2 regions of the Streptomyces sp. NPDC058198 genome follow, and region 2 is predicted to be linked to the other one. Evidence: predicted binding sites of a transcription regulator. Region 2 holds the regulator's gene; the other holds the start of a gene.

Region 1 (3,411 bases), on a different contig from region 2:
GGAGTCCGGGCCGGCCGGACCCGCGCCCGCCAAGGGCGACGCCGCGAAGCACGGTCGGCCGGGCGCGCAGGCCGAGGCGCTGAAGCCCGGCACGCCCGCGTACGCCGAGAGCGTCCGCCGCGCGCAGGCCGAGCGCGCCGTCGCGGCCAAGAAGTGGGGGCTCGCCACCACCCCCCTGGCCGCGCCTCCGCCGCCCGCCGTCAAGCCGACGATCGTCACCCGCCAGGGCTTCGAGGTGGAGGGCGGCGAGGACCTGCCGCCGATCTTCACCACCGTCCCGGTCAAGGACCGGGTCGTCTTCCTGACGATGGACGACGGCGCGGAGAAGGACCCCGAGCTGCTGCGGATGATGTCCGAGCTGAAGATCCCGTACAGCGCCTTCCTCAGTGACTACGTCATCACCGACAACTACGACTACTTCAAGCAGATGCAGGACCGCGGCGTCACCCTCAACAACCACACCATCAACCACCGCTACATGCCCGGTCTGTCGTACGACGAGCAGAGGCGGGAGATCTGCGACCAGCAGGACAAGATCGAACAGCGGTACGGGAAGCGGCCCACGCTCTTCCGTCCGCCGTACGGCAACTACAACGGCGACACGCTGCGCGCCGCCAAGGAGTGCGGCGTGAAGGCCGCGCCGATCTGGGCGTCCGAGGCGTATCCCGACCACATGGAGTGGCGGGAGTGGGACGAGGACCTGCACCCCGGCGACATCATCCTCACGCACTTCCGCGGGCCCAATGACTGGAAGGGCACCATGCCCGACATGATCAGGAACGTGATGAAGACGATCACGGACAGGGGTTACGCCGTGGCCAAGCTGGAGGACTACGTATGAGCACCGCGCACCGGCTGCTGGCCGGAGCGCTGGCAGCCGGTGCGCTTCTCACCGGCTGTGCGCAGTCGGTGGACCCGATCGAACGGCTGGGCCGCAAGGCGGCGCAGAAAGTCGGCCCGCACGAGCCGGCCCGCGCCTCGGTGCTGGGCCGGACGGTCAGGGCCAGGCTGCCGAACGGGGGACAGCCGCGGGAGATCTGCGACCGGCAGGAACTGCTGCTGAGTCACCGTCAGGAACGCGATTCCGCGGTGGCGCATATGGACGACGCGCAGTAATCGCCCCTGCCGGGAAGGGCGGCGGGACCGGGATCCGAGGTACGCCACGCCGACGCGCATTGGCACTCCGCTTGACCGAGTGCTAATCGCGGTCATAGTCTCAGGTCTGGCACTCCCCACTGGAGAGTGCCAAACGCGCGACTGGCGGATCCGGCACCCGCGACGACGGATCCACCTGGTCGCCACTCAGACAGTTAACCCCGTGAGATCTCCGAAGGGGGAGGTCGGATCGTGACGACCGCCAGCACCAAGGTTGCCATCAAGCCGCTCGAGGACCGCATTGTGGTCCAGCCGCTCGACGCCGAGCAGACCACGGCCTCTGGCCTGGTTATCCCGGACACCGCCAAGGAGAAGCCCCAGGAGGGCGTCGTCCTGGCTGTGGGCCCGGGCCGTTTCGAGAACGGCGAGCGGCTTCCGCTCGACGTTTCCGTCGGCGATGTCGTTCTGTACAGCAAGTACGGCGGCACCGAGGTGAAGTACAGCGGCGAGGAGTTCCTCGTCCTCTCGGCTCGCGACGTACTCGCGATCATCGAGAAGTAATTCACCGTCAGTATGTGCTTTTGAGCTGCGCCCTCGGCCACCCTGCAATCGCCGGGCGGACGGGGGCGCCGTTCGTTCGAGAGGACTAGAGAAGCTCCCATGGCGAAGATCCTGAAGTTCGACGAGGACGCCCGTCGCGCCCTCGAGCGCGGCGTCAACAAGCTTGCCGACACGGTGAAGGTGACGATCGGCCCCAAGGGCCGCAATGTCGTCATCGACAAGAAGTTCGGCGCCCCCACCATCACCAACGACGGTGTCACGATCGCCCGTGAGGTCGAGATCGAGGACCCGTACGAGAACCTGGGCGCCCAGCTGGTGAAGGAGGTGGCGACCAAGACCAACGACATCGCGGGTGACGGCACCACCACCGCCACCGTGCTGGCCCAGGCGCTGGTCCGCGAGGGCCTGCGCAATGTCGCCGCGGGCGCGTCCCCGGCCGCCCTGAAGAAGGGCATCGACGCCGCGGTCAAGGCTGTCTCCGAGGAGCTCCTCGAGACCGCCCGCCCGATCGAGGACAAGTCCGACATCGCCGCCGTGGCCGCGCTCTCCGCGCAGGACCAGCAGGTCGGCGAGCTGATCGCCGAGGCGATGGACAAGGTCGGCAAGGACGGTGTCATCACCGTCGAGGAGTCCAACACCTTCGGTCTGGAGCTGGACTTCACCGAGGGCATGGCCTTCGACAAGGGCTACCTCTCCCCGTACATGGTGACCGACCAGGAGCGTATGGAGGCCGTCCTCGACGACCCGTACATCCTGATCCACCAGGGCAAGATCGCCTCCATCCAGGACCTGCTGCCGCTGCTGGAGAAGGTCATCCAGGCGGGTGGCTCCAAGCCGCTGCTGATCATCGCCGAGGATGTCGAGGGCGAGGCGCTCTCCACCCTCGTCGTCAACAAGATCCGCGGCACCTTCAACGCGGTCGCGGTGAAGGCCCCCGGCTTCGGTGACCGCCGCAAGGCCATGCTCGGCGACATCGCCACCCTCACGGGTGCCACCGTCATCGCCGAGGAGGTCGGCCTCAAGCTCGACCAGGCCGGTCTCGACGTACTGGGCTCCGCCCGCCGCGTCACCATCTCCAAGGACGACACGACCATCGTCGACGGTGGGGGCAACACCGCCGACGTCCACGGCCGCGTCAACCAGATCAAGGCCGAGATCGAGTCCACGGACTCCGACTGGGACCGCGAGAAGCTCCAGGAGCGCCTCGCGAAGCTGGCCGGCGGCGTGTGCGTGATCAAGGTCGGCGCCGCCACCGAGGTGGAGCTGAAGGAGAAGAAGCACCGTCTGGAGGACGCCATCTCCGCGACCCGCGCCGCGGTCGAGGAGGGCATCGTCTCCGGTGGTGGCTCCGCTCTGGTGCACGCCGCCAAGGTGCTGGAGGGCAACCTCGGCAAGGAGGGCGACGAGGCCACCGGTGTCGCGGTCGTCCGCCGCGCCGTCGTCGAGCCGCTGCGCTGGATCGCCGAGAACGCCGGCCTTGAGGGCTACGTCATCACCTCCAAGGTGGCGGAGCTGGACAAGGGTCACGGCTTCAACGCCGCGACCGGCGAGTACGTCGACCTGGTGAAGGCCGGCGTCATCGACCCGGTCAAGGTCACGCGCTCCGCGCTGGAGAACGCCGCGTCCATCGCGTCGCTGCTGCTCACGACCGAGACCCTGGTCGTCGAGAAGCCGGTCGACGATGAGCCCGAGGCGGGCCACGGCCACGGGCACAGCCACTGACGCCGACGCCTGACGCGCACAGCTGAACGCACC
Region 2 (3,411 bases):
GCCCGCCATGGGGGCCTGCACGATCGGATACCGGCAGAGATCGGTCAGTGCGGAGGACATGCAGGCATCGTGCCACGTCCCCCGCACAGCGACGAATCCGAGCCACGCTCGGCGGGGGTCACGGGAACGCGGGGCGGGCGGGGTCGCGGGCCGGGGGCCAACCCCCGGACCCCCGGCCCCCACACGCCTACCGCCCGTTGAACGCATCCTTCAACCGCGAGAACAGGCCCTGCTGCCCCGGCTGACCGCGCCTACCCGGGGGCCAACCCCCGGACCCCCGGCCCCCACACGCCTACCGTCCGTTGAACGCGTCCTTCAACCGCGAGAACAATCCTTGCTGCCCCGGCTGGAACTGGCCCGTGGGCCGTTCCTCGCCGCGCAGCTTCGCCAGCTCCCGCAGCAACCGCTCCTGCTCCGGGTCCAGCTTCGACGGGGTCATCACCTCGACGTGCACGATCAGGTCGCCCCGGCCGCCGCCGCGCAGATGCGTGATGCCGCGTCCGTGCAGCGGGATCGACTGGCCCGACTGCGTGCCGGGACGGACGTCGATGTCCTCCACCCCGTCCAGCGTCTCCAGCGGGCACTTCGTGCCCAGCGACGCCGCCGTCATGGGGATGGTGACCGTGCAGTGCAGATCGTCGCCGCGCCGCTGGAACACCGCGTGCGGCAGCTCGTGGATCTCCACGTAGAGATCGCCGGCGGGACCACCGCCGGGACCGACCTCTCCCTCGCCCGCGAGCTGGATGCGGGTGCCGTTGTCGACACCGGCGGGGATCTTGACCGTGAGCGTACGGCGGGACCGGATACGCCCGTCGCCCGCGCACTCGGGGCACGGCGTCGGCACGACCGTACCGAAGCCCTGGCACTGCGGGCACGGCCGCGAGGTCATGACCTGGCCCAGGAAGGACCGGGTGACCTGCGAGACCTCGCCGCGGCCGCGGCACATGTCGCAGGTCTGCGCCGAGGTGCCCGGCGCCGCCCCCTCGCCCGAACAGGTCGTACAGACCACGGCCGTGTCGACCTGGATGTCCTTGGTCGTGCCGAAGGCCGCCTCGTTGAGGTCGATCTCCAGCCGGATCATGGCGTCCTGGCCGCGTCGCGTCCGCGAGCGCGGACCGCGCTGGGACGCCGTTCCGAAGAAGGCGTCCATGATGTCGGAGAAGTTGCCGAAGCCACCGGCTCCGAAGCCGCCCGCGCCCCCGCCGCCGCTCGCCGAGAGCGGGTCTCCGCCGAGGTCGTAGACCTGCTTCTTCTGCGGGTCCGACAACACCTCGTACGCGGCGTTGATCTCCTTGAAGCGCTCTTGCGTCTTGGGATCGGGATTGACATCCGGGTGCAGCTCGCGTGCGAGCCGCCGGAATGCCTTCTTGATCTCGTCCTGCGATGCGTCGCGGCGCACGCCGAGTACGGCGTAGTAGTCCGTGGCCACTTACGACTCCGCCAGGATCTGTCCGACGTAACGTGCCACTGCGCGTACCGCTCCCATCGTTCCGGGGTAGTCCATGCGGGTCGGTCCGACCACGCCGAGTTTGGCTACTGCCTCGTCGCCCGAACCGTAGCCGACCGCGACGACGGACGTGGAGTTGAGGCCCTCATGGGCGTTCTCGTGCCCGATACGTACGGTCATGCCCGGGTGTTCCGCCTCACCCAGCAGCTTGAGAAGCACCACATGCTCCTCCAGCGCCTCCAGCACCGGCCGGATGGTGAGCGGGAAATCATGCCCGAAGCGGGTGAGATTGGCGGTGCCGCCGATCATCAGCCGCTCCTCGGTCTCCTCGACCAGCGTTTCGAGCAGGGTCGCGAGCACCGTGGACACGGTCCCGCGGTCCCCCTCCTCGAACGACTCGGGAAGGTCCTGCACCAGCTGCGGGACATCCGAGAAGCGGCGTCCGACGATCCGGCTGTTGAGCCGGGCCCGCAGATCCGCCAGCGAGGTCTCACCGAAGGGCGTGCCGCAGTCGATCATGCGCTGCTCGACCCGTCCGGTGTCCGTGATCAGCACGAGCATCAGCCGGGCGGGAGCGAGCGACAGCAGCTCCACGTGGCGCACCGTCGAGCGGGTCAGTGAGGGGTACTGGACGACGGCAACCTGCCTGGTCAGCTGCGCCAGCAGCCGTACCGTACGGCCCACGACGTCGTCGAGGTCGACGGCCTTGTCCAGGAAGCTCTGGATGGCGCGGCGCTCCGGCGAGGTCATGGGCTTGACCCCGGCCAGCCGGTCGACGAAGAGCCGGTAACCCTTGTCGGTCGGGATACGCCCCGCGCTGGTGTGCGGCTGGGCGATGAAGCCCTCGTCCTCCAGCACCGCCATGTCGTTGCGGACGGTGGCCGGGGACACGCCGAGCTTGTGCCGCTCGGTCAGCGCCTTGGAGCCGACGGGCTCCTCGGTGCCGACATAGTCCTGGACGATGGCGCGCAGCACCTCGAGTCTGCGTTCGCTGAGCATGGCGCACACCTCCAGCTGTCGTCCGTCGGATCCGGCTTGGCACTCGCTCCGTGGGAGTGCCAGCAATCCCCCCGGCCAGTGTACGGCCGTGGGGTAGGCCCCTAGCAAGGGTGGCCGACCACGTGATCACGCTGGTTCTTGCGGATAGCGTCCTCGTATGGACGTCCGTTGGGAAGAGTGCGGGTGGGAGCGGCTGGCCCCGGGGGTGGGGCGGCGACGGCTGCCGGGGTGGGACGCGACGGTCGGGCTGGTGGCCGGCGCCGCCGCGGCCCTGCTGTACGACACGGGGTCGACGGTCCGCGAGGGCGAGGCCATCCGGGCGCAGGTGGCCGCCCTTCTCGGCGAGGACAGGCGCGTGACACACATCGCACTGAGCCACGCGCACTTCGACCATGTGCTGGGGACGGCGGCGTTCCCGGAGGCCGAGGTGTACGGCGCGGTGGGTCTGGCGGACCTGCTGGCCGGCGGGGCGGGCCTGTACGAGAGCGCCGTGCACCACGGCGTGAGCGAGGCGGAGGCCACCGAGGCGGTGGATCTGCTGGTACGGCCGGGGCACGCCGTCTCCGGCTCGCTCACCCTCGACCTGGGCGGCCGTCAGGTCACGCTGGCGAACGCCGGCCCCGGCCACTCGGCCCACGACCTGGCCCTCCTCGTCCCGGCCTCTCCTCCCGTCCTGTTCTGCGGCGACCTGGTGGAGGAGTCGGGCGAGCCCCAGGCCGGCCCCGACGCGATCCCCGCCCGCTGGCCGGCGGCGCTGGACCGGCTGCTCACGCTGGGCGGTGCGGACGCGGTGTACGTACCCGGGCACGGGGCGGTGGTGGACGCGGCGTTCGTACGGGCGCAGCGCGACGCGTTGGCGGCCCGATTCGGCGTGTCCTAGCCGTGTCGGCCCCGTCCGTTTATCGTCGTGCGAATGCGCCGCTACAGCCCTGATCTGACGCCTCCGTGGAAGAAGTCCTCGCCCG

Evidence for each region. The regulator HrcA, encoded in region 2, represses chaperone genes, less so after heat shock. The targets are predictions, from matches to a motif close to TTNGCACTCNGNNNNNCNGAGTGCNAA.
Region 1: the regulator HrcA is predicted to act here: its motif matches at 1,176-1,202, upstream of groES (co-chaperone GroES).

The regions. Positions count from the first base shown of each region.
Region 1 covers NZ_JBHVVP010000008.1:166,953-170,363, reverse strand. Annotated here, with positions in the region: gene ACFVWW_RS24905 (polysaccharide deacetylase family protein) at 1-841, shown strand, start outside; partial or broken gene ACFVWW_RS24900 (polysaccharide deacetylase) at 838-972, shown strand; gene groES (co-chaperone GroES) at 1,348-1,656, shown strand; gene groL (chaperonin GroEL) at 1,756-3,378, shown strand.
Region 2 covers NZ_JBHVVP010000005.1:15,406-18,816, forward strand. Annotated here, with positions in the region: gene ACFVWW_RS19050 (nitronate monooxygenase) at 1-60, opposite strand, end outside; gene dnaJ (molecular chaperone DnaJ) at 293-1,429, opposite strand; gene hrcA (heat-inducible transcriptional repressor HrcA) at 1,430-2,446, opposite strand; gene ACFVWW_RS19065 (MBL fold metallo-hydrolase) at 2,604-3,326, shown strand; gene ACFVWW_RS19070 (DUF3097 domain-containing protein) at 3,360-3,411, shown strand, end outside.